4 regions of the Acrocarpospora sp. B8E8 genome follow, and region 2 is predicted to be linked to each of the others. Evidence: riboswitches for the same ligand, from Rfam matches in the RefSeq annotation. Region 2 holds a riboswitch; each other region holds the start of a gene.

Region 1 (7,173 bases), on a different contig from region 2:
GTCGGCCCCGGCCCGGGGACGACCGTTTCCGCGGTGGCGACCAGGGCCTCCACATACGGCACCGGGTGGGCGCCGCGCGGCATCACCCCGGCGGCGGTCAGGCGGCCGTGGCGGATGACGTGGATGTCCCAGTCGCCGTTGAAGGCCGGGCTGGCGGCCACCATCTGCTCGATGCGGGTCAGCGAGAGCAGCCGCTGCATGCGCGCCGCCGTGCGGACATACGCGGCGAGGCGATCCCGGTCGACGGCCGCCTCCTCGTAGCGCTGCTCGGCGGAGAGGCGGTCCATCCGGGCCTCCACGGCGGAGAAGACCAGGCCGGCGTCGTGCTCCATGGCGTGGCGGGCCTGGGCGACGTGCACTCCGTACGCCGCCTGGCTTTGCCGCCCGTCGCAGGGGGCGCCGCATTTGCCCAGTTCAGCCAGGGTGCACGCGCTGCGGAAGACCGTCGGCGATAATCGTTCGCCGCACTGCCGCAGCGGCAGGGCCTCGTGCATGGCGGTGCGGGCCTCGTCGGCGGTGCGGCTGCTGCCGAAGGGGCCGAGGTAGGTGCCGCCGTCGTCCTTGAGCTCGCGCACGATGCTGAGCCGGGGAAAGGGCTCGTTGGTCAGTTTCAGCCAGACGACCCGCTCGGGGAAGCGGGAGCGCCGGTTGTAGCGGGGCTTGGTGGCGCCGATCATGCGGAGTTCGCGGATCTCGGCCTCCAGCGCGGTCGAGCAGACGATGTGCCGGACCCGCTCGGCGATGCCGATCATCTCCCGCACGCGCGGCCGGGTCTCGCTGGCGGTGAAGTAGCTCCGGACCCGGTTCCGCAGGTTCGAGCTCTTCCCGACGTAGAGGGCTTCGCCCCGGACGTCCTCGAAGATGTACACCCCCGGGCGGGCGGGCACGCCCTCGGAGAGATGGCGCTTGCGCTGCTGCTCGGGCGTCGGCATGCGGACGAACCCCCGCAGATCCTCCAGCGTGTGCACGCCCAGTGAGCCGACCCGGCCGATCAGGCCGTGCAGCACGTCGACGGTGGCGCGGGCGTCGGCCAGCGCCCGGTGGCACGGCTCGGTGGCGCTGCGGAAGAACCTGGCCAGGGTGGCGAGCTTGCAGTTGGGCGTCTCGTCCCGGTTGAGCACCCGGCGGGCGAGATCGGCGGTGTCCACCACCGGATTCACCGGCGGCGGGTAGCCCTGGCCCGCGCAGGCCGCCTTGATGAAGCCCATGTCGAACGGCGCGTTGTGCGCCACCAGCGTGCACCCCCGGATGAACTCCAGGAAGCTCGGCAGCACCTCGGTCATCCGGGGCGCGGCCAGCACCATCGCGTCGGTGATCCCGGTCAGCACCGAGATGAACGGCGGGATCGGGCCGCCGGGATCCACCAGGGTGGCGAACTCGCCGATCACCTCACCGCCGCGCACCTTGACCGCGCCGATCTCGGTGACGCCGTGCTCGGACGTCGAGACGCCGGTGGTCTCCAGGTCGAAGACGACGAACGTCACGCCGGCGAGCGGGGTCCCGAGATCATCTAGCGTGCCCTGTTCCACGCCCACGACCATAGAGACGCGGACCGACACTTCCCGGCATCCCCGCCGTCCCGCGTGTCGCGTCTACGGGAGTTCGTCCCATTCACGACGCAGCATCGCGTACACGATCTCGTCGGTCCACTCGCCCTTTACCATCTCGTTCTCGATCAGATGCGCTTCCTCGCGCATGCCGAGCCGCTCCATGACCTTGGTCGAGGCGGTGTTGCGGCCGTCGCAGCGCGCGGCGATGCGGTGGAGTTCCAGGTCGTCGAAACCGAGCCTGAGCATCTCCCGGCTCGCCTCGGTGGCGTAGCCCTTGCCGTGGAAGGCGGGATTGAAGATGTATCCGATCTCGCCCTGCCGGTGCTCGCGGCTCTGCCAGAACAGCACGACCTCGCCCGCCAGGGCGCCGGTCTCCCGTTCGAACACCGCCAGGCAGAGCGCCTGGCCCGCGTCGGTGAGCTCCCGCACCTGCGCCTTCTCCGCGACCCTCTCCCGTACCTGATCGAGGTCCCGGGGCTCCCAGTAGAGATATCTGGTCACTTCGGGCAGCGAGTGGAACGCGTGCGCCGCGGGGACGTCGTCGATTTCGTACGGCCGGAGGATGAGTCGCGGGGTCTCGATGGGGTACGCGGGCTTGAGCATCCGACCACACTAAATGACGGCATTCCGCCCCAGCGACCGTATTCCCGGGGTTGCTGGCGGGCCCCCGCCGTGGCCGCAGCTGCACACGGCGGAGGCCCTAAGTGCACGGTATGTGATAGATCGTCCTGGTTGACGAAGGGGGTGGCGGTTGGCAGGGATTCGATGATCGCGCAGGTCATCGCAGGGATGGGCTGTTCCGCGAAGGAGGTCCCGCAGTGGGCGGTTGCGGGTGGAATCCACTGTTTCAGGCGGGGGAGGAGGGCAAGGTCGCGGAAAGTGATGTGGTAGCGCCGCAGAGCCGTACCCTTGAATGAAAGACCAGAACGAGGAGCGACCAGGGATGAGTTCAGCCGGAGAGGGCCTGTCTCGTCCCCTGCCCGAGCAGGTTCGGGCGCATGTCGTCGAGTTGGCGGCCCAAGTGCTCGGCGCTATGCCGGGCGGGACGATTCCGCCGCCATTGCGGGGGATCGCGAAGTTCGATCCCCGGAAGCGGGCGCGGCTGGGCAGCGCGCCCATCGCCGCGCAGCTGGAGAACGACAAGGAGTTCCGCGAGCTCGTCGCGGAGGCGCTGACGGCCGCCTGGCCCGAGCTGGTGGCCGCGCTGGCCGAGGAGACCGTGCCGCCCGCGGCCGAGCCGGTGCTGGTGGCGGCGGCCGCCTACCTGACCAGGCCGCCCGGGTGGGCCGAGCTGGTCGAGCAGGCGCGCGAGGACATCGACCGGGCGGCGGCGCTGGGCAACCAGCGGGAGCAGGCCGAGACCCGGCTGCGCGAGCAGCTCGCGGCCCAGCGTACGGCGGCCAAGGAGGAGATCGACCGGGTCAGGGAGCAGCTGCGGACCGCGCGGTCGGAGAACGCCGATCTGCGGCGCAAGCTGCACGACGCCAGGGAGCGGGCCAAGGCCGCCGAGCTGCGGGCGCAGGAGCTGGACGCCGCCACCGCCGACGCGCGCAACCGCGTCGCGGGCGCGGGGGCCGCCGCCGAGGCGGAGATCCGCAAGCTGAAGGAGCGGCTGGCCGAGGCGGAACGCCATCTGGAGGCCAGCCGCCGGGCCGCCCGCGAGGGCCGCAGCGTCGAGGACGCGCGGATCCGGGTGCTCATGGACGCGCTGGAGGACGCCGCCAAGGGGCTGCGCAAGGAGCTGTCGCTGCCGACGTCGATCAGCAGGCCGGCCGACTACGTGACGGCCGTGACGCCGGGGCCGCCCAGCGTGCGGGCGGTTCCCGCGCGGGCGCTGGCCGACGACGACCCGCAGCTGCTCGATCAGCTGCTGGCGATACCCAACCTGCATCTGGTCGTGGACGGCTACAACGTGACCAAGACCGGCTACGGGGCGCTGACCCTAGTCGATCAGCGCAGCCGGCTGCTGACCGGGCTCGGCGGCCTGGCCGTGCAGGTCAAAGTGGAGATCACGTGTGTCTTCGACGGGGCCGAGCTGGACGGTCCCGTGCAGGTCTCCGCGCCGCGCGGGGTGCGGGTGGCGTTCAGCGCGCCCGGCCAGATCGCCGACGACCTGATCCGGCAGCTGGTCCGGATCGAGCCCCCCGGCCGGGCCATCGCGGTGGTGTCCTCCGATCGGGAGGTGGCCGAGTCGGTGCGCCGGATGGGCGCCAGGCCGGTCCCGGCCACCCTGCTGCTGCGGAGACTTGGCCGTGCGTGATCAGTTGATCGCGATGGGTGATGAACTGGGCAAATAGCCCGAATCGGTTGAGCGGGCAAGATCGCTTCACTAGAGTTCCCGACCAGGTCTGTCCGTCTGGAAGGGGTTCTTGTGCGTGGGCGAGCATCGGTCGCGGCGGGTCTGGCCGCAGCCGTCATCCTCCTGCCGGTAGTCGGTGCGCAGGCGGATCCCAAGCCCACGCTCGCCGAGGCGCAGGCCAAGCTGAAGAAGCTCAACAAGCAGATGGACGAGATCGTCGACGACTACAACGGCGCCAACGAGAAGTGGAAGAAGGCGAAGAAGCAGTACGACAAGGTCAACACCGCCTTCAAGAAGCAGGACCTTCAGGTCCAGGCGTTACGGGCGGGTGTCGTCGGGGTCGCGGTGACCAACTACCAGACCGGCGACTTCCGGACGCTGAGCGGGCTGTTCACCGCCGACGATCCGGACACGATGCTCAACACGATGACGCTGATGGATCAGCTCGCCGCCGGGCGCACCCAGTCGCTGACCGAGTTCGAGGTCGCGATCAAGGGGTTGCGGACCCAGCGTGAGGCGAAGAAGAAGACCTACGAGGACGCCGCGAAGGTCAAGGACGAGCTGGTCAAGAAGAAGAAAAAGGCCGACCGTATGGTGGCCGAGCAGGTGAAGCTGCTCCGGGAGCTCGGTGCGTACAACCCGGGCAATACCAACAGCACGGGGCAGATCTACACCGGGCCCGCGTCCGGGAACGCGCTGGCGGCCCTTGAGTTCGCGTATGCGCAGATTGGGAAGCCCTACCGGTATGGGGGGACTGGTCCGGGCTCGTGGGACTGCTCAGGGCTCGTTCAGGCGGCCTGGCGGAAGGGTGGGGTCAGCCTGCCGCGGACGAGCTACGAGATGTGGGCCTGGGGGGCGAACCGCAGGGTGTCGGTGAACGCGCTGGAGCCGGGCGATCTGGTGTGGCACAGCGGGTTCGGGCACGTGGGAATTTATGCGGGTGACGGGAAGGTCGTCCACTCGCCGCAGACGGGTGACGTGGTCAAGGTCACGCCCGTCGGTGAGTACAACCCGGACAAGGCCGTCCGCCCGTAGGTACGGCTGTCCGTCTGTCGGCACGTTCGAAGGTCATCTGTCTTGTGGCACGTCCGAGGCCGTCCACCCGTAGGCAAGTTGCCTGATTCGTCCGGGCGTTGGCCGGTTGGAACGATCTTATGAACCTGTGGGGCTGATGGGGCTTCTGGTGCCGTGTTCAGCTTCTGTTTCGTGAAGTGTGACCAGAGTCACAATGGGCATTGAAATGCCGGTGTATGCAGGGCCTTCACGAATAAAATCTAGTTATCTGATCTTTATCTTTGGAGAATGCTTTGCCTAAACGTGGTGAAGCTCGGTAGTTTCTGGGCCGCGACGTACAAGCCATGGCGTCGCCACCATGTCAGCCGAATGCGCTGATGTCTCCATAAAGATCCGTGTGTCGCATGTCACAAATGCGACCGGCCGAGTCCATGCAGTCAGGAGGCATGGAGCCGGGGACCCAAAAGGCTCTGTACGCAGGAGTCAAGGGGTGAATCGGTGTGAATTCCACCGTAGGGCGACTTCCCCGCCCGAATCCGTCAGCTAACCCGGTAGGCGTACGTGGAAGATCATAGGAGCGATCCTGTCAACCACCCCCGCATGTCTGTCCCGTCTTGCCCGTCTCTCCCTGGGCGGCGTCGCTCTCACGGCCTCGGTCGGAGTGTTCGCGGCGCAGCCCGTGGCGGCTGACACGACGACAGTCACCCACACGTTGACCGAAACGGCCGACCAGGCCACCACTGGGAACGTTCCCATCTCCGATCTTCCGGCCGCCGGCCGGGCGAAGAGTTCGGTGAAGCAACGCGCCACGATGAGCAAGGCCGCACGCCAGCGGTCCAAGGCTCAGCGGGCCGTCGCGGTGGCCAAGGAGCAGATCGGCGATCCGTACCGGTGGGGAGCCACTGGTCCCGGCGCGTTCGACTGTTCCGGTCTGGCCGTGTTCGCCTGGCGCAAGGCAGGCGTGAAGCTCCCGCGAACCACCTACTCCCAGCGTCGCGCGGTGAAGAAGAAGATCTCCTGGAAGAATCTCAAGCCCGGAGACCTGATCTTCACCAGCGGCGGCGGTCATGTGGGCATCTATGTCGGCAAGGGCAGGATGGTCCACTCCCCGCACAGCGGAGCCCGCGTTCGCATCGACAAGCTGAACTCCTACCGCAAGCGCACCTTCGTCGGTGCGGTAAGGCCCGGTCTCTGACCGTTGTAGGTTCTCACCCCACCTTTCGCTTTCTCACCGGTACTTCGCCTACTTTTCGCCGGGCGAAGTACCGGTGAGAAAGCTACCTGCAACTTAGGGTGATGATTCGGAGCCTATCTGTAGTCTCCACTTCCGGACGGGTCTCGTTCTACGCGTCGGTCTCCATTAGAAGGGAGAGATGCGAGACATGAGGGCGCGTTGGTCGCGCCGGACACCGGCTACCGCCTGGTCAGCCAGGCGGGTCGGCGTCAGCGAGCGGTCGTCAGGAGGCGGCCTGGCGGATGAGGTCGGCGACCGCGGCGGGCTGCGACAGGTAGACCGAGTGGCTGCCCGGCGTCTCCGCGATGGTCGCCCCGGCGCGCTGTGCCATGGCGTGCTGGGCGGGCGGCGGGATCATCCGGTCGTCGGTCGCCACCAGGTACCAGGACGGCTTGGCGCGCCACGCGGGTTCGGTGACCGTGCCGCCGAGGGCGTCCACGCCCCACGGGACCTGCGAATCGGCCATGAACGCCGCCTGGTCGACGGGCAGGTCCCCGGCGAACGACGCGGCGAACTTGTCCCGGTCGAGGAAGAGGAATCCGTTCACCGGGGGCAGGATCGGCGGGACGGGCGCGCCGGGCGGCGGGTCGGCGATGAGCGTGTTGACCGACTCGCCCTTGTCCGGGGCGAACGCGGCGATGTACACGAGCGCCGCGACGTTCGGGTGCGTACCGGCCTCGCTGATGACGACGCCGCCATAAGAGTGGCCGACCAGGACGCACGAGCCGTCCAGGGCGTCGATGGCCTGGTGCGTGGTGGCGACGTCCCCGGCCAGGGACAGGGTCGGGTTCTGCACGACCGACACGCGGAAACCGTCGGCGACGAGCAGGTCGTAGACGGCCTGCCAGCCGGAGCCGTCGACGAAGCCGCCGTGGACGAGCACGATGTTGCGGATCATGGCGTTCCTCCGCGAGGAGAGAAGGGGTGGATCGCGTCCCACGGTAGGAATCGGCCGGCTCCCCTCGCGTACGTCAAATGATGTAATCGCCCTCCCGCGCGGCCATGAGACGGCTCAGCTCGCCGCGCGTGGTGATGCCGAGCTTGGGAAAGATGCGCGCCAGGTGCGTGCTGACCGT
Region 2 (7,173 bases):
GTGGGGCGCTGCAAGGAGGCGCTGGCCGCCACCACCGACAACAAGCAGCGGGTGCAGGCCGCCATCGGCGCCTTCTTCGACTTCATCTCCAGCCAGGGCGAGGCGTTCCGGCTGGTCTTCGAATCCGACCTGCGGAACGTGGCGCCGGTGCGGCAGCGCATGGAGCGCTCGCTGCGCGAGAGCGCCGACGCGATCGCCCAGGTCATCCAGGAGGACACCGGCTGCTCCAGCGACGAGGCCCACCTGCTCGGGGTCGGCCTGGTGGGCATGGCCGAGGTGAGCGCGCGCTACTGGCTGACCGCGCACGGCTCGATTCCCAAGGAGGCCGCCACGCAGCTGATGGCGCGGCTGGCCTGGCGGGGAATCAGCGGCTTCCCGCGGCACACGCCGGAAATGTCGTAAGACCGTTCGCTTGCCGCGATCAGCCGCCCGGATGGTGCTCCGACAGGCCACGATGGAAGTCTGTCGAAAGGAATCCTGATGGAAATCAAGATCGGCGTGCGATCGGTGCATCGCGAGATCGTGCTGGAGACCGACGATTCTGTCGAGCAGATCGAGGAGGAACTCCGGAACGCGCTCGCCGCCGACCGCGGCGTCTTCTCCATCACCGACGTCAAGGGGAACCGCTACATCGTGCCCGTGGCGGCGCTGGGCTTCGTCGAGATCGGCGAGGGCGAGAATCGCTCCGTCGGCTTCGGCGGCACCCTGTAAAGAGGCTCCCCCCGCTTTCCGGCGCGCCGGGAGGGTCCCGGCACGCCCGAAAGCGGGCTCAGTGTTCTCGGAGATCACACCCGGGTGGCCGGCGGCGGGGATGTGGGCGGTGTTCTCGCCGCTGCCCGATGGTCGGGCAGCCCGTGCTCCCCCTTCTCAGCACGGCGCGGGATACCCAGCGGTTCGGTCCACATCTGGTCAAGGAACTGCCGTAGCGGCGCGAGGCCCTCATGTCTCGCACGGTACAACCGTTTGGGCCCTGCACGCCCCTCGAACGGCAGACGGGTTCCCATCGCCGGGCTCCCCGTCATGCTCCAGGAGTCAGGCCGATGGCGGCCATGCGCTTGCCGTGTTCCTCGGTGATCTGGGCGAACATCTTCCCGATTCCGGCCAGATCGGCGCCCTCCGCGGAATCGGCCAGCAGCACCGCGAGTTCCGGCCGGGCCGCCGCCACCCGGTAGGCCTGGCTGAGCGCCTCCCCCACCAGCCGCCGCGCCCACAGCGCCAGCCGCCCGTTCAGCCTCGGATCCTCGGCCAGCGCCTGGCGGACCCGCTCGACCGCGAACTCAGAACGGCCGTCGTCGGCCAGCGCCTGGTCGACCAGCTCCCGGGTGGAGGCGTCCACGTGCCTGGCCACCTCCCGGTAGAAGTCGCCGGCGATGCCCGTGCCCACGTAGGCCTTGACGAGGGCCTCGTACCAGTCGCTGGGGCGGGTCTGCGCGTGCCAGGCGTCCAGGGCCTCGGTGAACGGGGCCATCGCCTGCTCGGGGTCGGCGCCGAGGGAGTCCAGGCGGTCCCGTACCAGCCGGAAGTGGGCGTATTCGGTCGCCGCCACGTCTCCGAGCGCGGCCCGGTCGGTCAGCGTCGGGGCCAGCAGCGAGGCGTCCTCGGCCATCCGCAGGAAGGCGGTGAGCTCGGCATATGCGAGCACTCCGAGCAGGTCGACGACGCCGGGCGGGGAATCTGTCATGGCAGCAGACTAGGGGCACGCTCTCCCCGAAAAACATGCGGAACACGCGGAAATCGGTTCACGGTTGTGGTATCGAGTAGACTGCTCTGTGAAAGTGCGACCGCACTGTGTTGATCCGGGGTATAAGTTCCCGGAACCCCCAGAAATCTTGGATGCCGCGGTCGCTGATGACGTCGAAGGCGTCACCTCCGCGAGGACCCGGCACGGGGATGGCTCGAACCAGTTCGACGAGCTCCAAGACGCCGGAGGTCCCGAAGGCCGTCTTCGACCAACGACTGAGGCAGGCGACGATTACGACGACGTTCCGAGACCTGGGAGTGATCCCGGAGATCGCCGATGCCCTGGAGACCGAGGGCATAACTTCACCATTCCCGATTCAGGAAATGGCGCTCCCGCTGGCACTCGCCGGACAGGACGTCATCGGACAGGCGCGCACCGGAACCGGTAAGACCTACGCTTTCGGCGTCGCGATGCTGCAACTCGTCGGGAAGCCGCGGAAGAACCGGAAGAAGCCGCGGGGCCTGGTGCTGGTGCCCACCCGCGAGCTCGCCCTGCAGGTGACCGAGGACCTGGTCCTCGCCGCCGGCAAGCTCGGCTCCCGCATTCTCACCGTGTACGGCGGGCGCGCCTACGAACCCCAGATCGAAGCCCTCAAGAACGGCGTCGACGTGATCGTCGGCACGCCGGGCCGGCTGCTCGACCTGATCAAGCAGAAGCACGTGGACCTGGGCCAGGTCGGCATGCTGGTGCTGGACGAGGCCGACCGCATGCTGGACCTGGGCTTCCTGCCCGATATCGAGCGGATCATCAAGCTGGTCCCGGCCGAGCGGCAGACCATGCTGTTCTCGGCCACCATGCCCGGCGAGATCGTGGCGCTGTCCCGGCGCTACCTGACCCGGCCCATCCGGGTCCGGGCCGAGCACGAGGAAGCCGACCCGGAGCAGCCGCCGCAGACGGCCCAGTTCGTCTACCGCACGCATCGGATGGACAAGATCGAGATCCTGGCCCGGTTGCTGCAGGGCCGGTCCACCGGGCTCACCATGGTCTTCTGCGAGACCAAGCGGGCCTGCGACATGGTCTTCGAGCAGCTGCGCGAGAAGGGGTTCGCGGCGGCTGCCGTACACGGGGATCTCGGGCAGGGGCAGCGTGAGCAGGCCCTGCGCGCGTTCCGGAACGGCAAGATCAGCGTGCTGGTGGCCACCGACGTGGCGGCCCGGGGCATCGACATCGACGACGTGACGCACGTGGTCAACTACGACTGCCCGCAGGACGACAAGACCTACGTGCACCGGATCGGGCGGACCGGGCGGGCCGGGCGGACCGGCGTGGCCGTGACGTTCGTGGAGTGGACCGAGATGACCCGCTGGAAGGTCATCAACAACACGCTCGGGCTGAGCTTCGCCGAACCGGCGGAGACCTACTCCAGCTCGCCGTCGCTCTTCACCGATCTGGACATCCCGGAGGGCACCAAGGGCGTGCTGCCCCGGGCCAACCGGTCCAGGGCGGGGCTGGACGCCGAGCAGATCGAGGATCTCGGCGAGACCGGGCGCACCCGCAGCCGGTCGCGTCCCGGATCCGGGGGATCCGGCGGTTCCGGTGGCGGCGAGGAGCGGGAGCGGCGGGAACGTCCGGTCCGCACCCGGGAGCGCCGCCGCACGCGGAGCGGCCGGACGTTGGACACAGCTGAAGAGCAGACTGCCGGGGAGGTCGAGAGCATGGTCACCGCGATTCCAGAACCGTCGGCTCAGGAACCGCCCGTGGAAGCCGTCGAGGAGCGCAAACCCGCGCGCCGGACGCGGACCCGCAAGGTGGTCGAGGCGCCCGCCGTCGTCGAAACCGTTGCCGAACCCATCGCCGAACCCGCTGTCGAGGCTGTCATCGAATCCGTAGTGGAGTCTGTCGTCGAACCTGAGCACTTCTACGAGCCCGAGCCGGTCGCGCCGCGGCCGGAGCCGGAGCGGATCATTCCGGCCAGCCCGTTCTCGGTGGTGTTCCAGTCTCCCGACCTGGCGACCGAGGACGACACTCCGGCGCCGTCCGCGGCCACCGAGCGGAAGGCGCAGCGCCGGCAGTTCAACCGGCCGCGGCCCCGCCGCAACGGCTGATCGACGGGACGGACGGAAGGTGCTCTCGTCATGGTGATCATTCGCGGCGTGATCCTGCTGGTGCTGATCGGGTTGTGGCTCTACTGCGTGCTCGACGTGATCACGACGGAGCCCGCCCGGATCCGCAACATGCCCAAGCTGCTCTGGCTGCTGGTGGTGATCCTGCTGCCGACCGCCGGGTCGCTGCTCTGGCTCATCGCCGGCCGCCCGCGCCTCCCCCGGGGTTACACCACCTACACGGGCCAGAACGTGCCGCCGCGCGAAGTGCGGCGGCTCAGCCCGGACGACGACGAGGAGTTCCTCCGCAAGCTCAGGGAGCGGGCGGAGGAACAGCGCAGGTCGGCACGCGAAAAGGCGGATCCGGAAAGTCCGGACGCGCCCAAACCGGAGCCGGCCCCGGACGAGTAACCGGCTAAGCTTCTTCGCCGGTGTCGCTGCCAGGCTTGTTAAGTATTGTGGCTTCACGTGAGTACGCCGAGATTCCTTACCTTGCCGCCGGGCGTGACCGCTCAGCGGATTCAGACGCCGGTGGGCGGCTTCGCTGTGCTTGAAGCCAGGCCCGTGACCGGTGTCGCGGAACGGTGGCCGGCCCTGCTGGTCCCCGGCTACACCGGCAGCAAGGAGGACTTCATCGCGATCCTGCAGACCCTGGCCCAGGCCGGGCGGCGGGTTATCGCGATGGACCTGCGGGGACAGTTCGAGACCCCGGGTCCGGAGGATCCTTCGGCCTACACCTGCGCCGCGCTGGGCGCCGACGTGGACGTGCTCGCCTCGGTGGTCGGCGACGGCGAGCCGGTGCACCTGCTGGGGCACTCCTTCGGCGGGCTGGTGACCCGGGAGACCGTGCTCGACGGGACCTCGAAGCTCGCCTCGTACACGCTGATGAGCTCGGGTCCCGGCGGGATCGTCGGGCCGCGCGAGCACGCCGGGCGGACCATGCTGGCCGAACTGCCCACGCACGGCGTGGAGCGGATCTGGACCGACCGGATCGAACCGGAGGCCATCAGGGCCGCAGTGCCCGACGACATCGTCGCGTTCCTGCGGCGGCGGCTGCTGGCCAACTCCGTCACCGGCCTGCTCACCATGGGCCGCGCGGTGCTGGACTCCACCGACCGGGTGGACGAGCTCTGCCAGACAGGCCTGTCCACCCTCGTGCTGTACGGCGAGCACGACGACGGCTGGCCCCCCACCCTGCAGGCCGAGATGGCCGACCGCCTGGACTGTGACTGCGTGGTCGTCCCCGGCGCGGCCCACTCCCCCGCCGTGGAGGCCCCGGAGACGACCGCCGCCGCCCTCACCCGCTTCTGGAACGCGGCGGAAAGCGAGATCCTGCACCGCTGAGGCGCCGTCTTCAGGTGGCGGGGCGGCCCAGGTCGCGCAGTTGGTCGGGGGTCAGCGCGGAGACGTTCTGGTCGATGGGGGAGTCGGAGTACTGGTGGATGGCCCAGGACTTCCAGTCGGCGGGCGGGGTGACCGTTCCCTTGGACTTGCTGTAGTGGGCGACCCACAGCGGGTATTCGGCCAGGCCCTTGCCGTAGGTGTTGGCGAAGTTCCAGCCGCTGTAGAGCATCGGGATGATCCCGGTCTTGGCCTTCACGTGCGCCAGCCACGCCTTGGCCCAGGCGTTGACCTCGGCGACGGACTTGCCGTCGGTGGTTTCCAGGTCCAGGACCAGCAGGTCGCCGGGCTTGCCGGGCTGGGAGTCCACCACGGACAGGAAGTGCTCGGCCTCGGCGATGGGGTCGTTGCCGGGGTGGCCGTAGTGGTAGGCCCCGCGCGCGATTCCCTTCTTGCCCAGCTCGCGCCAGTGCCTGGCGAACGAGGCGTCGCGGAAGCTCGTACCCTCGGTGGCCTTGATGATGCCGAACTGGGCCGGGCTGGCATTCCAGTCGTAGTGGGGCTGGTAGTTGGAGACGTCCAGGCCGTAGGTGAGCGATCCGGCCTCCTGCTGAGCTTCGTGCGTCGAGCTGTGCACGGCGGAGGATGTGAGCGCCGTGCCGGTCACGCCCGCGATGGCGGTGGTCGCGGCCAGGATCGTACCGGCGACGGCGAAGTTGAGGCGTTTGGTGGGGAGATCGCGACGGTCTTGGAGGGAATGGATGATTGTGGCAAACCGGGGCTTGAGCATGGGGGTATTGGCTCCTTGCTTCCATGCCGCCTACCGGGTTAGCTGACGGGTTCGGGCTTGGAAGTGCCCTACGGCGCAGCCTGGGCTGGCGTCCGATTCACCCCAAAGAGGATGTGGGTCCCCGGCTCCGCGAGGCGCGGATTCGGCGGCCGAACGCCGTCCTGAAGCATCCCTCAGGACAGCGCACGGTCTGGTCAACGAAGCGGCAACGATGCGACGAAAACACGTCACGACGTATACCGCGATGACACAAAAGGTATATACATCACCATAGATAGTGCAAGTAGGGCAAATCGGACTCGGTGTATCGGCCTCCGAACAGGCGCTGGAATGCCGTGCCCGCAGGAGGCTGGGGCTGGATAAAAGTTTGCCGCTACAACTTCCCGGCTCCACTCACCGCGGCGGGCGAAAGCACGAATCGCATCCGGTCTTTCGCCTGCACGACGCAGGAACTTTGGAGGCCACAACGGGGGCCAACGATGCCGAAGGTGCTGTTTTGCGTGCGCATCACCGCACGGGTACTCATGGCGATGGCGCCCCGGGCGCTGCCGGCTACCTATGTGCTGGACCGGAAGGGCCGGGTGGCGGCCTTCTTCGGAGCGGTCACCGCAAAGCGTGCTTGCCGTCCTGAGGGGCATCGCCGCCGAACCGAACTCAGTCGCGGCTCGCCACCGCCCGGCGGGGCAGATGAGTTGGCCTAGGTAACTTAGGCGATTAGCGTAGGGAAGGGGTGATGGACGACATGATGGGCAGCATGGGAGCCTGGATGATCCTTTGGGCCATCCTGGGCTTGGTGGTGCTGGGATTGACGGTCGCCGGAACGGTGTGGCTGGTGCGCTCGCTCATCACCGGTGACCAGGGCCGCCCGCAGGTGCCGCCCGAGGATCCGGTGCGGCGGGAGCTGCGCCGCAGGTACGCGGCCGGAGAGATCGACCGTGAGGAGTTCCTGCAGCGCAAGGTAGACCTGGATTGAGAAAGGACGGCGCGGAGCGCAGATTCGGCGACTTGGAGGCGGCCATCATGGATGTCATGTGGGCGGCCGACGGTCCGCTGCCGGTGCGCGAGGTGGTGGCCCGGTTACGGGAGGGTCGGCAGCGGCCGTTCCGTTCGGTGTTCTAAAGGGCCGGTTCCGGGGTGGCCAAGCCGTCCCACGGGGACTTGTCGGGGGCTGCGGTCCGGCCTTCCGGGCAGTGGCGGCGGAAATCGCACCAGGAGCAGATCGGGCCGGGCGACGGCGGGAAGAGCGCGTCGATCTCGGG
Region 3 (7,173 bases), on a different contig from region 2:
CCTGCACGATCAGGCCGCGCCGGAACCCCATCAGGGACACATCGTGGGGCCTGACCTGATCCCGGTGCGGGAGGACTAGCCTGTCGCCCATGGTTCTCGAAAGCACGGGCCGCGCCCTGCTCCACCGGCTGGCCGCGGAACAGGCCGAGTGCCGGGTTCCCTCGCTGGTCGCCGCCCTGGTCCGGGGCGGCGAGACCGTGTGGTTCGGGGCGCGCGGCCGCGTCTCCGGCGCGCCGCCGACACCCGAGACGCGGTACCGGCTGGGGTCGATCACCAAGGGCATGGTGGCGGTGCTGGTGCTGCGGCTGCGCGACGAGGGCGAGCTGGACCTGCTCGACCCCCTGGACAAGCACCTTCCCGGCACGCCGGTCGGGGACCTCACCCTGGCGCAGCTGCTGTCCCACACCGGCGGGCTGACCGCCGAGCCGCCCGGCGAGTGGTGGGAGCGCACCCCCGGCGCGCCCGCCGCCGGCCTGCTCGGCGATCTCGGGCCCGAGATCGCCCGCCACCGTCCCGGGCGGCGCTTCCACTACTCCAATGTCGGGTACGGGCTGCTGGGCGAGCTGGTGGCCCGCAAACGCGGCATGGGGTGGGCGCAAGCCGTCCGTGAGGAGATCCTGGAGCCGCTCGGGATGGGGGCGGTGACCGAGCGCGCCGAACCGCCGCACGCGCAGGGGTTCGCCGTGCACCCGTGGGCCGACGTGCTGCTGCCCGAACCCGAGCACGACGCCGGCGGGATGGCCCCCGCCGGGCAGCTGTGGAGCGGGGCCGCCGACCTGGCCCGGTGGGCGGCCTTCCTGGCCGGAGACGGCGGGAGCGTGCTGCGGGCGAGCACCCTGGTCGAGATGCGCGAGCCGGCCGCCGTGGAGGACGGCCCTTCCTGGGAACGCGGGTACGGCCTGGGCCTGCAGCTGGCCCGCCACGGGGGCCGGATGCTGGCCGGGCACACCGGGTCGATGCCCGGCTTCCTGGCCACGGTGTGGACCGACCCGGCCGACGGGGTGGGCGTGCTGTTCATGGCCAACACCACTTCCGGCGTGCGCGGGCGGCTGCTGTTCGACCTGCTGGACATCCTGGCCGAGCACGAGCCGCCGCTGCCCGCCGAATGGCAACCGGCCGCCGCCGACGCGGACCTGCTCGCCCTGACCGGGCCCTGGTACTGGGGGCCGACCGCGTACGCGCTGCGCCTGCTCCCCCGGCGCGGCCTGTCCCTGACCCCGCTCGGGGCGGTCGGGCGGGCGTCCCGGTTCGCCGCCCAGGCGGACGGGACCTGGCTCGGGCTGGACGGGTATTACGCGGGTGAGACGCTGCGGGTAGAACATCATCCCGGGGGTGTGCATATTTCCCTCAACACGTTCATCTTCAGCCGCGAACCCTACGATCAGTCTGCCCCGATTCCTGGGGGTGTGGACCCAGAAGGATGGCGATGACCGTTTGTGTTTGGTCGCTTGCGGAGCGCAGCGGCCGATAGGTTTGGGGCCGTCGGAACCCCCCAAGCAGGAGGTCGAAGTGCCCACCCTTGAAGACCGTGTGACCGTTCTCGAAGAGGAGGTACGGAAGATGCGCGAGAAGGAGCCTGCCGCGGTTGAGACCCGTGGTATCGCCGAGCACGCCCAGAAGTCTGCGGTGGCCGCCCACCACACGCTCGACGAGGTCTACGACCAGATGTCGATGTTCAAGTATGACGTGGGCGTTCAGTTCAAGAGAGTCACCGACAACCAGTGGACGCATACCGGTAGTTTCATCGAGGTCAACAACAAGCTCAATCAACACAGCGATCGCCTCGGACGGATCGAGGTCACGCAGAAGGAGCACACTGAGCACTTCGGACGGATCGACGGTCGGCTCGACTCCATGGACGGTCGCCTGGACTCCATGGACGGTCGCCTGGACTCCATGGATGAGAGGCTCGATCGGGTCGAGGGTAATCAGATCGCGGCCAACAAGCTGTTGCAGACGATCCTCGACGAGATCCGAGCCAAGTAACCGGAGCTAGTCTCGACGGTGAATCCCCTGTCCCGCCACCCGCCTGGCGGGACAGACTTCCCACGTGACTTCTCGGACCACGCGGATCGCCCCGGTCGGCGATCGATCCCCTCGATCATGGGCGGAGGGGCCCGCGCTGGTCCGGTGCAACTGCGCCTGCGAGACCAGTCCGGCCCATCAAGCCACCTTGGAAGAGCGCGGTCTGCGCTTTACCGGGTGCCACGCCCAGGGTGCGGACCGGGTGGCCCAAATGGATGATCATCCGTTCTTCCTGCTCTCCCTGTTCCAGCCCGAATTGGCCGGGGAAATCCCACATCCCGTCGTCCGCGCCTTCGCCGCGGTGGCCGTCGCCGGAGCCCGTACCGAGGGCGTTAACAGCCCCAAAATCCCATGACTCCCCACATGTACCCACTTGTCGGCATTTGACCCTTTTGGGTGATTCGTCTACCTTCGATGGAATCCGGGGCACCGGGACGTCAAACAGGTCAAGGATGCCCCACAACACAATCGAACGGCCGTTCCGCTCCTGGGACGGCCCGACCGTCGAGTCCGCTCACGCGGAGCCGGGGAACCATCGAGGGCCGGGATCACTCTCCCGACACGAAAGCACCAAATCCCAGCCCTCCCGGGGTGAATCGGCCTGTACCCGCAGGCCGTAGGGCGACTTCCACGCCCGAATCCGTCAGCTAACCCGGTAGGCGGCATGGAAGCAAGGGAGCAAGACCCCACATGCGAGCCCCCAATTCTCACGTGCGCGTCACCCTGGCCACCACTCTCCTCGCCGGCCTGGCGCTGACCGGAAGCACCGCGGCCATGGGCACGGCCCACGCCGACACCCGCGCGGCGGACGCGGCAGACTTCCACCCGGACGCCAGCCCACTGCTCAAGATCGCCCAGAAGCTGCCCAAGGTCAGCTCCGACCAGGTGCTGCGCCTGGCGCAGAGCCAGGTCGGCGTCAGCGAGAACTACTACGGCGGCGGCACCAAGTTCCACCAGTGGTACATGAACTCCCCCCGCGCCCAGCAGACCGTCGCCCGCGACGGCGGGTCGGTGTACGCCTACCGCAACGCGGCCTGGTGCGACATGTTCGTCTCCTGGGTCGGCGACCAGCTCGGCATCCGCCCCACCATGGGCTGGGACGCCTACACCGTCTCCCACGCCGGCTGGTTCAAGCAGAACAAGCGCTGGGGCACCCGCCCGGCCCCCGGCGCGGTCGTCTTCTTCGGCTGGAGCGGCGGCAAGAACCTCCACAACATCGACCACGTCGGCTTCGTCATCAAGGACAACGGCGACGGCACCATCAAGACCGTCGAGGGCAACACGGGCAACGGCAAGGTGGAGATCCGCACCCGCCCCACCGCCGAGGTCGTCGGCTACGGCTACCCCGTCTACGCCGACCAGCTGCCCGCCTGACACCGATCAGAGCCGGCTGCCCGGCCACCGGGTAACGCTGCGCCCGCGGACACGCGCCATACCTGGCCCATCCCCCTAGCGGTATGGCGGCCGTCCACCGGCCGGGCAGCTTCCCCTGGCCCCGCGCGGAAATCCCCCCGTCCGCGCGGGGCCGTGCCACCCAAGCGAAGGCGCGTTCACCCGAGCCAGGCCTGCCACGCCGCCTGGGCGCGCTCGCGCGCGGGTTCGCCGGTGAAGCAGTGCTGCTGGGCGACCATCAGGCCGTGGTGGCCGTGGACCAGGGTGTAGAGGGAGCTCGCGGTGACCGCGCCGAGGAATCCGTACGAGGCGAACAGCACGGTCCCCGTTTCGGCGGGGAGGCCGGGCACGGACAGGATCATGGGGCGGCCGGGCGTGACGGGCCAGCCGGCCAGGCCGAAGGCCGCGCCGAAGCGGGCCCAGGCGTCCTCGCGGGTGGTGGCCGAGGAGCCGGCGAGGAACAGGTCGTAGACGGAGGTGCGGCCGGGGAAGCAGCGCAGGTAGGCGGCGAGCTTGCGCAGGTACATGCCGTCGCCGACGCGCAGCGCCTCGTATTCGGACTCCCAGTCCTCGTCCAGGAAGCCGCTGTGGACCAGCCGCAGGAGCGTGCTGCCGCCGTCCCGGCCCTCCAGCAGGTATTCGAACGCCATGAACGTGCCCTCCGGCGACGCCTGCGTCCGGGTGGCGAAGCGCACGCCGGGCTCCCACGCGGTGACCGTGGACTCGCCGGTGACGCCCAGGACGGTCTGCCGGCCCGCGCCGCCTTCGCGGGGTTCGATCTCGTTGCGGCCCATGAACCAGGAGTCGACCCCGGGACCGGTGGCGATCGCCGCCCACACCTGCTCGGGCGTGGCGTCCAGGGCGATCTCCTCGCGCACCTCGAATTCTCGCGGCATATTTTCAGCGTAGTTCCACCAGGCGGGCCAGCTCGTCCAGGGGCAGCTCGCTCAGCGCGGCCTCCCCGGCGGCGAGCACGGCGTCGGCCAGGGCGCGTTTGGTGCGCAGCAGGTCGGCGATGCGGTCCTCGACGGTGCCTTCGGCGATGAGGCGGTGCACCTGGACGGGGCGGGTCTGCCCGATCCGGTGGGCGCGGTCGGTGGCCTGCTCCTCCACGGCCGGGTTCCACCAGCGGTCGAAGTGCACGACATGGTCGGCCCGGGTGAGGTTCAGGCCGGTCCCGGCGGCCTTCAGCGACAGCAGGAAGACCGGGACCTCGCCGTCCTGGAAACGGCGGACCAGGTCCTCGCGGCGCGCGACCGGGGTGCCGCCGTGCAGCAGCTGGGCGGTCACGCCGCGGGCCGCCAGGTGGCGTTCGAGCAGGCGGGCCATCGCGACGTACTGGGTGAAGATCAGGGCGGCGCCGTCCTCGGCGAGGATGGTGTCCAGCAGCTCGTCCAGGAGCTGGAGCTTGCCGGAGCGGCCGGTCAGGCGGCCGTGCGGCTCCTTCAGGTAGTGGGCGGGGTGGTTGCAGATCTGCTTGAGGCCGGTCAGGAGTTTCACCACCAGGCCGCGCCTGGCCATGCCGTCGGCGTCGGCGATCCGCGCCATGCCCTCGCGGACGGCGGCGGCGTAGAGGGCGGCCTGCTCGCGGGTGAGCGGCACCGGCTGGTCGGTCTCGGTCTTGGGCGGCAGCTCGGGCACGATGCCGGGGTCGGTCTTGCGGCGGCGCAGCAGGAAGGGCCGCACCAGCGCGGCCAGCCGCGCCGCCGCCTCGGGGTCCTTCTCGGATTCGATGGGGCGGACCCAGCGGGCGCGGAAGCTGCCGAGGGTGCCGAGCAGGCCGGGGGTGGTCCAGTCGAGGATCGCCCACAGTTCGGTGAGGGAGTTCTCGACGGGAGTGCCGGTCAGCGCCACCCTGGCTCCGGCGGGGATGGCGCGCAGGGCGCGGGCCGCGCCGGAGCGGGGGTTCTTTACGTGCTGGGCCTCGTCGGCGGCCACCAGGTCCCAGGCGGTCGCGGCCAGCCGCTCCGCGTCCAGGCGCATCGTCGGGTACGTGGTGAGCACGAACCCGTCCACCACCCCATCCAGACTGCGGGCGGGCCCGTGGTAGCGGCGCACGGCCGCGCCGGGGGCGAACCTGCGGATCTCGCGTTCCCAGTTGCCCAGCAGCGAGGCCGGGCAGACCACCAGGGCGGGACCGCCGCCCCGGTGCAGGTGCAGGGCGATCAGGGTGACGGTCTTGCCCAGGCCCATGTCGTCGGCCAGGCAGCCGCCGAGCCCGAGCGAGGTCATGGCGGCCAGCCAGCGCAGGCCGCGCAGCTGGTAGTCGCGCAGGGTCGCGGCGAGCCCGGGCGGCGGCCCGATCGGCGCGGCGGCCTCCGGGTCGGCGATGCGCCGCCGCAGCGCCTCCAGCCACGGGGTGGCGGCGATCTCGACCCGCTCGCCGTCGAGGTCGGCCGTCCCGGTCAGGGCCAGCGCCAGCGCGGCGATCGGGGTGAGGGGTTTCATCGACCGGTTGCGGACCCTGCGGGTGGTGGCGGCGTCCAGGTGCACCCACTGGTCGCGCAGCCGTACCAGCGGGCGGGCGGATTCGGCCAGCAGGTCCAGCTCCGCTTCGGTGAGCGGGTCGCCGCCCAGGGCCAGCTGCCAGTCGAAGCTCAGCAGGCCGCCGCCGGACAGCAGCGCGCGCAGATCGCCGGGCGGCGGCTCGCCGGCCCCGACGACGGCGCGCACGGTCAGCTTCCCCGTGGCGGGCCGGGGATCCGACCCCCGCCCTCCTGAAACCGGGGCGGGGGCGCGGGTGGCGTGCATGGCGGCGGCGGTGCGGGGCATGCCGTCGGCGACCGCGTCCAGGAACGCCCGGACCAGGCCTTCACCGTCCGGCCCGTCGAGCGTGGCGGCGAGTTCCGCCACGCGTTCGACGTCCAGGCCGATCAGCGGCCCGGCCCGCCAGGAGCCGTCCCCGGCGGGCAGGATCCGGCCGCGGGCCACCATCTGCAGCGCCACCACCACGGCCGCCCCCCAGAAGGCGGCCGACGGGTGCGCGCCGGTCTCGCGGCGGGCCAGGCTGAGCAGCGGCATCGCCTCGGCCACCGCCATCCGCACCACCGGTCCCGGCGCGCCGGGCGGCGGGTGGAAGGCGATCCGGCCCTCCCGGGGCGGCTCCGCGGGTTCGAAGACGGCCATGCCCCGGACCAGGGCGACCCGATCGGGGTCTCGTGCCACGCTGCGGGACTCCCCTCTCGCGCCGTGGTCCGACAGGCTACCGGGGGGTCAGCCGCCCAGCCGCCGGAAAGCCCGGATCGAGAGCGGAAAGAACACCGCCACGATCAGCAGCGGCCAGGCGACGGCGAGGGTGATCGCGTGCTGGGCCGCCCACGAGTCGCCGCCCCAGCCCGGATTGCCGAACAGCTCCCTGGCCGCGGCCGCGGTCGCCGACAGCGGGTTCCACTCGGCGATCGCGCCGAGCCAGCCGGGCATGGTCGCGGGCGAGACCAGCGCGCTGGACAGGAACCCGACCGGCCACACCAGGATCTGCACCGCCACCAGTGCCTCCGGCTTGCCGACCACCAGGCCGAGCCAGATGCCCAGCCACAGCAGCGCGAACCGCAGCAGCAGCACCAGGCCGAGCGCCAGCGCCGCCCGGCCGGGCCCGGCCTCGGCCCGCCAGCCGACCGCCAGGCCGCAGCCGACCAGCACGGCCAGCGCCAGCGCCGAGTTGAGCAGGTCGGCGGCGGCCCGGCCGGTCACCACCGCCGAGGAGGCCATCGGCAGCGACCGGAACCGGTCGGTCACGCCGCGGGCGGCGTCGGCGCT
Region 4 (7,173 bases), on a different contig from region 2:
GCCGAGCCAGCCGCGGTGGCCGACGTATGGGGGGCGGTAGAAGCGGTCGGGTTCGGTGTCCACGAGTTCCTGTTGCACTCCTGGGGCGGCGGCGCACCAGAAGCCGAGGCGGTCGTCGTGGTGGTGGTCGGCGAAGGTGACAAAGGTCTTCTTGCCCCTGACGAACCAGGTCGGCTCGCCGTGGCTGAGCCGTTCGGTCGTCTCCGGCAGCTCCAGGCACAAGGCGCGAAGGCGCTCCAACTGCTCCATGCTGGCACGATAGCCCGTATGAGAATCGATCCGCCCCTGGTCGCCGACGAGCGTGAGATGTTGCTCGCCTGGCTGGACTACCACCGCGAAACCCTGGCCGTGAAATGTGATGGCTTGACCGAGGAACAGCTCCGTGACCGAGCCGCGGAGCCGTCCACGCTTTCCCTGCTGGGCCTGGTCCGGCACATGGCCGATGTGGAGCGTAGCTGGTTCCGGCGAGTCCTGGAGGACAAGGACGCGCCCCCGCTGCACTTCACGGACGCCGACCCGGACGGCGATTTCGACAACGTGGATGACGCGTCGGCGCGGGACGCGTTCGCGACATGGCGAGCCGAGATCGAGGTGGCCAGGGCGAACGTCGCCAGGTGGCCTGACCTGGGTGCGGTCGGGAAGCGACAGCGCCATGGCGAGTACTACTCGCTACGCTGGATCCTGGTCCACATGATCGAGGAGTACGCCCGCCACAACGGCCACGCCGACATCATCCGCCAACGCATAGACGGCGTCACCGGCGAATGACCAGCCACCGAGCCGAATCACGCTGACGACTTCAGGGAAGACCTGGCCAACGAGCTTGTGTTGTTTGCCGGGGTTCTCCCACCCACCCTCCCTTTGGTTGTTCTCGGGCTCCGCCCGACCCCGCCATCGCCGTGGTCCCGGAGGCGCGGCCATAAGCACAGCTCGCCGTGCCGGAGGATCGGCCCTAAGCGCAGCTCGGCCATGAGCGCACAAAAACGATCACGCGGGTGTGCGGCCGCGGGGGCTGGACGCGCACACCCGCGTGATCGGTGGGTGGGGCAGTTGGCTTGTGGTGGGGCTAGAACATTGAGATGTGTACGTGGTCGTAGTGGTTGGCGGTGATGCCGCCGCGGTTGCCCATCAGGCGCCAGCCGGAGCCGTGGTTGATGCGCTGTCTCCAGATCACATACTTGACGCCTAGTTTGGTGCGGTTCTTCAGGGCCCAGTCGGAGATCTTGTCGCCGAGGGCGACGTTGGCGGCGGTGGGCATCGCGCCGCCGGAGCTCATCATGAAGTCGCAGGCCCGGCCGAGCGGGTGCTCGCCCATGTTGTCGACGCGGAAGCAGCCGACGGTGTAGTGCAGCTTGAACGCGTCCTTGATCTCCTCGCGCATCAGCCGGGTGCGCGGGGTGATGTTGTCGCTGCCGGTGGGCAGTTCCGGTGCCCAGCCGCCGTTGGCCAGCTTGCCAGGGCCCATCGGGATGAGATCGTTGAGTTTCTCCTGGATCTCGTCGATGAGCTGTTCAGCGTCCTTGCGCTGGCGTTCGATGTCTTCGCTCTGCTGCTTGATGTCCACGATGAGCTTCTTGGCGGCGGCCGCGGCGTCGCGGCGCTCTTTCTCCTTCTTCGCGAACTCCGTCATCTTGGCGGCCTTCTCGGCCTGGAGTTGCGCGGCCAGCGGGGAGAGCTGCATGCCGGGCATCAGCATGCGAGGATCGACGGTGGCCTGGTAGTTCAGCCCGGCGAGTTTGCCCACCTCGTGCTGGGCCGCCACGTAGTCCGCCTCGGCCTTGACCAGTCGCGCGCGGGCCGCTTTCTCCGCGGTCCGCGCCTTCGCGAGATCCTCACGCGCGACGTGGTATTTGGCGATCAGCCCGTCGACCTTCTTCTCCAGGCTGGTGAGCTGCTTCTTCAGCTCACCCTCGGTGGGCTTGGGGGCCGCGGTGGCGACAGGTCCCAAGACCAGGGCGGCCGCGAGTACGCCGACCGACACGAGGGCATGGTGGCGGAACGTGGGGGGCAGCGCCCACTCCTCTCCATCTGCCGACCGGGTTAGCTGACGGGTTCGGGCAGGAGATAGCCCTGGCGCTCGCGCGCGTTCACCCCAGGTACCTTGGGTCCCCGGTTCCCGAGTGAGGCACTCGGGATTAGGCGTACCGGACGAGACATGTGATCTCACGTGAGACCCGGGTGAATCGGCCGGTTGCAGTGGATAGTAATGGCAATGGGATGGTCATGCCACCTAAAGTCGCGACCAATTAGAGATCAATCCGTAATCAGTCTGGCTGGCTTTCCTGATCTCGGAGCATGTCGGCGGCCTCCTCGGGGCGGATGTCGTTGACGAAGGCCCCCATCGCGGACTCCGATCCTGCCAGGTACTTCAGCTTGCCGGGGGCTCGCCGGATGCTGAACAGCTGCAGGTGCAGGTAGGCCAGCTCGCGCCGCTCCGACACCGGCGCCTGATGCCAAGCCGCCACGTACGGCATCGTGACGCCGAACAGCCCGTCCAGGCGCCGCAGCACATCGGTGTACACCGGACCGAAAGCCGCGCGTTCCGCCGGGTCCAGCGCGGGCAGATCGGGCACCTGACGATGCGGGTAGAGGTGCACCTCGAACGGGTACCGCGCGGCGGCCGGCACGAACGCGGTCCAGTACGCGTTGGCGGCGATCACCCGGGGCCCGGCGCGTTCGGCGGCCAGCACGTCGGCGAACAGGTTGCCTCGATATCGCTCCGCGCTGTCCAGCATCTGCCGCGTCCGCGGCGTCACGTACGGATACCCGTAGATCTGCCCATGCGGATGCGGCAGCGTGATCCCGATCTCCGCACCCCGGTTCTCGAAGCAGAACACCTGCTCGACGCCCGGCAACGCCGACAACTCCGCGGTACGGTCCACCCAGGCCTCCATCACCAGCTCGACCTGGTCGGGGGAGAGCGACGCGAAGGACGCCTGGTGGTCGGGGGTGAAGCAGACGACCTCACAGCGGCCCAGTCCCGGCCGGACCTCACTGAGGCCGCCGACCGGCTCGTAGTCGTGAGCGCCGAAGCTGAATGAGGGAAAACGGTTCTCGAAGACGGCCACGTCATACCAAGACGGAACTTCCGAACCAGGGTGGGCGGGACAGAGCGGGCATTCCTCGGCGGCGGGGAGGTGCGTGCGGGTCTGCCGGTGGCGGGCGATGGTCACCCATTCATCCATCAACGGGTCATAACGCATCTCCGACGGGAGCGGACGCGGGGGGAGATCACGTTCATCTGGAGCGCTCCGATCAGCAGCATCGGAACGGTCGAAGTAGAACAACTCACGACCGTCGGCGAGATGGATAAGGGTCTTCTTCACGACGCCTCTCTTAGAAGGACTCGTCCTGAGGCGAGGTGGCTGATGGTCTTGTTCGCGGCGCTCTTTGGGGGGTTTTGTGCTGTGGCGAGAGGGGCGATGGTCTTCTTCATGGCACCTCTCTCAGGAGGACTCGTCCTGAGGCGAGGTGGTTGACGGTCTTGTTCGCGGCGGCCTTTGGGGGGTGTGCACTGCGCCGAGACGGACGATGATCTTCTTCACGGCACCCTCTCCCAGGAGGTTTCGTCCTGAGGCGAGATGGAGGGCGGTCTTCTTCACAGCGCCTCCTTCTGGGCGACCTCGTTCTGGGCGCTTCCCGCGACGATGAGTTCGCCGACCTGGTCGGCCAGTTCGGCTCTGGCCGGTTCGGGGAGGCCGGTGTCGGTAACCACGACGTGGGCCTGGTCCAGGCGGGCGATGCTGCTGATGCCGATCGTGCCCCATTTGGTGTGGTCGGCGAGGACGACCAATTGCTGGGCGGCGGCCACGAGTTCGCGGTCGGTCTCGGCCTCCAGCAGGTTCGGGGTGGTGAATCCGGCCCGCAGGCTCATCCCGTGTACGCCCAGGACCAGCACGTCCACGTTGAGGGAGCGGATGGCGGCCACGGCGACCGGGCCGACGAGGGCGTCGGACGGAGTCCGTACCCCGCCGACCAGGATGATCGTCTGGTCGGGGCGGCCGGCGCGGTGGAAGACGTCGGCGACCTGGAGGGAGTTGGTGATCACGGTCAGTTCGGGCACGTCGACCAGGTGGTGGGCGAACGTCCAGGTGGTGGTCCCGGCGGAGAGGGCGACCGAGCTGCCGGGGCGGATCAGGTGGGCCGCGTGCCGGGCGATGGCCTCCTTCTCCTGCTGTTGCCGTACCGACTTGGCGGCGAAGCCGGGCTCTTCGGTGGAGCCGGGACCGGCGACGGTGGCGCCGCCGTGCACCTTCTCCAGCAGGCCACGTTCGGCCAGAACCTCCAGGTCACGCCGGATCGTCATGTCGGAGACCCCGAGGTCGCGGACCAGGTCGGCGACTCGCACGCCACCGGTCCGGCGAACCCGTTCGAGGATCGCCTGCTGCCGTTGCTGCGCCAGCATCACCCCTCCTATCAACAGATTTCAACAAATTATGGCACATCCAATGTTGAATCATGATGACGGACATCGGGTCTTGTCGGGGTACGTCCTCCGGAGGAGAGTGTCCTCATATGTCACGACGAGCGAAAGGACTCACCCATGGGTAAGCGCCAGCGCAAGTCGAAGGCACGCAAGAAGAAGAAGGCCAACCACGGCAAGCGCCCCACCGGACGCTGACGCCCAAACGGCCACAAGCACGCGAACGCGGCTGAACGCGGCACCCCAAGCGCCCCCGCTGGACGTTGGCGGTCGAGCGGGGACGATGCGCGAATGCGGCTGAGCGCGGGACCGCAAGATCCTCGCCGGACGCTGATGGTTGAGCGGGGAACGAGCGCGCGAACGCAGCTGAACGCGGCACCCTAAAGCGTCCCCGCTGGACGTTGGCGGTCGAGCGGGGATACATGCGGCTTCACGCGGCGGCCCTATGCGCTTCACGTGTCCGAACACACCTAACAAATGCCGCAGCTGCTCTTGGCGGTGCGGCGAGAACGATGAACGGCGCCGGATAACGGCGAGCAAGTTGACGACTTGCTCGAACTGTTAGGCGCTCCTAAGCGCGGCGGCCCCATGCGGCCAGTAAACGGGTCTGGGGGTCGGCCTCGGCGGGTACCTCGGCGTGTTCTCCTATAACGCCTGACTGCCGGTAGGCCTCCTCCGCACCCGCGAACCACGTCGCGCAGGCGTCGACCAGTTCCGGATCGAGCCGGTCGACGACGCCGATCGCCTGGGACAGGTCCCAGGTGTGGATGAGCGCGTCCGCGAACAACTCGGTGATGTACTCCTCGCCCGGCACGTCCCCGAACGACAGGTGCACGACCCGGGTCAGCGCGCCCGCCGAGGCGGACGCCTGCACGGCCTCGTGCGCGGCCGTGTCGAACGCCTTGATCGGATCATCGCCCAGCAGGTCGCCGTCGAAGACGTCGCCGACCTCCCCGACGGTACGGCCCGCGAGCAGCTCAGGCGCCCACAGGCTCTCGTTCACGAGATGGTTGACCAGCGCGCGGACATTCCAGTCCACGCACGGCGTGATGACCTCCCACTGGTCGGCCCTAATAAGGTGGACGCGCTGACCGAAGGCATCGAGGGCCCGCCGGTAGGCGTCTCTGATATCGATGCTCACCCTTCTGACGTTAACTCGTCGAAGCGTTCCCGTCATTTCCCTCCTGGACCACCATGGGCTGCAAGCCTGAGATCAGCGGGGATGTCAGCCAGCCCCACCGAGCTGAGCTGGGCGTGATCAGGGCTGCCCCTTGCACGCTGATCGCCCTGCTCTGGCTCGAGGGCCGCCCCGATCGCCCGCGACTTGGCCGGATCGGAGGATATCGCCGCATTCGGCTGAAGCCTTGACCAGCCAGCGCGACCCGCCGATCGCGCCCGCAGGCCGAGAATCAAGCCACCCAGCGGAAACTGCGGAACCGCGCCCGGCTTGGCAGCCGGGTCCGGCCCCCAGGGAAGACCAGCGGACCGGCGATCGCGTCGGCCAAGGGCAACATGATCACGAGAGCGCGACGTTCCAGCGCCCATAAGGCTGGAACGATCCACCAAGGCTGTCGTTACATGGGCAGCAACGCCCTGAACTCCCCATTTCCCCCGAACGATTCGTACACCGCGAAATATCCAATGCCGCTCGATGAACAGTCATTTCGCAGTAAAGGAAATAAATACCCCGCCATTTTTCTGTCAGGAATAATGAGATAAGCCCATTTATGTGCCTATGGTGAAGAGTCCCTCGATTCGACTGGGAGGTAACTCGTGACCACCGCATCGCCCGGACGGATGCCGTCGACGCACTCCAACTGGCTCGGCTTCGCCGGGATCATCGGCATCACGGTAGGACTCTTCAACATCATCGGCGGGCTCGTCTCGCTCTTCCGCAGCAGCTACTACAGCCACATCCTGCTCTGGAACTTCACCGCCTGGGGCGTGATCTGGCTGATCATCGGCATCCTCCAGCTCGCCGCCGGATTCGGGATCCTCGCCGGGAAGATGTGGGCACGCACCCTGGGAATCATCATGGCCGGGCTCGCCATGCTCGGCCAGTTCGCGTTCGCCGCGGCGTTCCCGCTCTGGTCGATCATCTCCATCGCGCTGAGCCTGTTCGTCATCTACGCGCTGGTCGTCCCACCCCGGGGCTCCGTAGCCTGAAACCCCGGATCTACGGCAGGCGCAGCTCCACCCAGACGATCTTGCCGACCGGGGTCGGGCGAGTCCCCCAGCGGTAGGTCAGCCGCTTGATCAGCTGGAGACCCCGCCCGGTGTCGTCCTCCGAGGTCGGGGCGCGCACCGCGGGCGGGGTCGGGGAACCGTCGGAGACCTCGCAGACCAGGGTCCGCCCGCGGCCGCGCAGCAGCCGCAGCTCGATCGGCGGCCAGCCGTGCTTGAGCGCGTTGGTGACCAGCTCGCTCACGATCAGCTCGGTGGTGTCCACCACACCGCCAAGCCCCCACGCGTTCAGCGTGGCCCGGACGAACCTGCGGGAATGCCCGACGAAGCGGGGATCGGCGGGCAGCGCGCAGAACGCCGTCTCATCCGGGGCCAGCTCGTGCACCCGGGCCAGCAGCAGCGCGATGTCGTCCCGCTCGTCCCCGGGCCGCTGGCTGCTGATCGTGACGTCGCACATCTCCTCGAGGTCGCCACGCTGGATCGATAACAGCCGGCGCAGCGCGGTGATGCCCTCGTCGATGTCCCTGGCCCGGCTCTCCACCAGGCCGTCGGTGTAGAGGGCCAGC

What was found. A riboswitch is a leader RNA that binds a small molecule or an ion and turns the genes downstream of it on or off. The one in region 2 is predicted to bind cyclic di-AMP.
Region 1: it holds a riboswitch for cyclic di-AMP, as region 2 does, so the genes downstream of both, ABGB08_RS24765 (C40 family peptidase) here and ABGB08_RS32765 (GH25 family lysozyme) in region 2, are expected to answer to the same signal.
Region 3: it holds a riboswitch for cyclic di-AMP, as region 2 does, so the genes downstream of both, ABGB08_RS03455 (CHAP domain-containing protein) here and ABGB08_RS32765 (GH25 family lysozyme) in region 2, are expected to answer to the same signal.
Region 4: it holds a riboswitch for cyclic di-AMP, as region 2 does, so the genes downstream of both, ABGB08_RS49940 (hypothetical protein) here and ABGB08_RS32765 (GH25 family lysozyme) in region 2, are expected to answer to the same signal.

Annotation. Positions count from the first base shown of each region.
Region 1 covers NZ_JBDPLV010000026.1:109,849-117,021, reverse strand. Annotated here, with positions in the region: gene ABGB08_RS24785 (DEDD exonuclease domain-containing protein) at 1-1,541, opposite strand, end outside; gene ABGB08_RS24780 (GNAT family N-acetyltransferase) at 1,593-2,153, opposite strand; gene ABGB08_RS24775 (NYN domain-containing protein) at 2,494-3,810, shown strand; gene ABGB08_RS24770 (C40 family peptidase) at 3,922-4,884, shown strand; cyclic di-AMP (ydaO/yuaA leader) riboswitch at 5,275-5,436, shown strand; gene ABGB08_RS24765 (C40 family peptidase) at 5,543-6,058, shown strand; gene ABGB08_RS24760 (alpha/beta hydrolase) at 6,321-6,995, opposite strand; gene ABGB08_RS24755 (AAA family ATPase) at 7,069-7,173, opposite strand, start outside.
Region 2 covers NZ_JBDPLV010000041.1:18,328-25,500, forward strand. Annotated here, with positions in the region: gene ABGB08_RS32735 (TetR/AcrR family transcriptional regulator) at 1-402, shown strand, start outside; gene ABGB08_RS32740 (DUF3107 domain-containing protein) at 481-711, shown strand; gene ABGB08_RS32745 (ferritin-like fold-containing protein) at 1,019-1,681, opposite strand; gene ABGB08_RS32750 (DEAD/DEAH box helicase) at 1,999-3,786, shown strand; gene ABGB08_RS32755 (PLDc N-terminal domain-containing protein) at 3,817-4,194, shown strand; gene ABGB08_RS32760 (alpha/beta fold hydrolase) at 4,252-5,127, shown strand; gene ABGB08_RS32765 (GH25 family lysozyme) at 5,138-5,914, opposite strand; cyclic di-AMP (ydaO/yuaA leader) riboswitch at 5,927-6,072, opposite strand; gene ABGB08_RS32770 (hypothetical protein) at 6,394-6,615, shown strand; gene ABGB08_RS32775 (SHOCT domain-containing protein) at 6,648-6,887, shown strand; gene ABGB08_RS32780 (hypothetical protein) at 6,884-7,033, shown strand; gene ABGB08_RS32785 (PD-(D/E)XK nuclease family protein) at 7,030-7,173, opposite strand, start outside.
Region 3 covers NZ_JBDPLV010000002.1:151,426-158,598, reverse strand. Annotated here, with positions in the region: gene ABGB08_RS03475 (hypothetical protein) at 1-79, shown strand, start outside; gene ABGB08_RS03470 (serine hydrolase domain-containing protein) at 90-1,430, shown strand; gene ABGB08_RS03465 (hypothetical protein) at 1,561-1,986, shown strand; gene ABGB08_RS03460 (hypothetical protein) at 2,237-2,380, shown strand; cyclic di-AMP (ydaO/yuaA leader) riboswitch at 2,518-2,701, shown strand; gene ABGB08_RS03455 (CHAP domain-containing protein) at 2,737-3,399, shown strand; gene ABGB08_RS03450 (SRPBCC domain-containing protein) at 3,576-4,313, opposite strand; gene ABGB08_RS03445 (DEAD/DEAH box helicase) at 4,318-6,582, opposite strand; gene ABGB08_RS03440 (ABC transporter permease) at 6,631-7,173, opposite strand, start outside.
Region 4 covers NZ_JBDPLV010000105.1:252-7,424, forward strand. Annotated here, with positions in the region: gene ABGB08_RS49930 (MmcQ/YjbR family DNA-binding protein) at 1-249, opposite strand, end outside; gene ABGB08_RS49935 (DinB family protein) at 268-768, shown strand; gene ABGB08_RS49940 (hypothetical protein) at 1,067-1,981, opposite strand; cyclic di-AMP (ydaO/yuaA leader) riboswitch at 2,016-2,152, opposite strand; gene galT (galactose-1-phosphate uridylyltransferase) at 2,265-3,326, opposite strand; gene ABGB08_RS49950 (DeoR/GlpR family DNA-binding transcription regulator) at 3,599-4,405, opposite strand; gene ABGB08_RS49955 (TIGR03086 family metal-binding protein) at 4,995-5,564, opposite strand; gene ABGB08_RS49960 (hypothetical protein) at 6,197-6,589, shown strand; gene ABGB08_RS49965 (SpoIIE family protein phosphatase) at 6,600-7,173, opposite strand, start outside.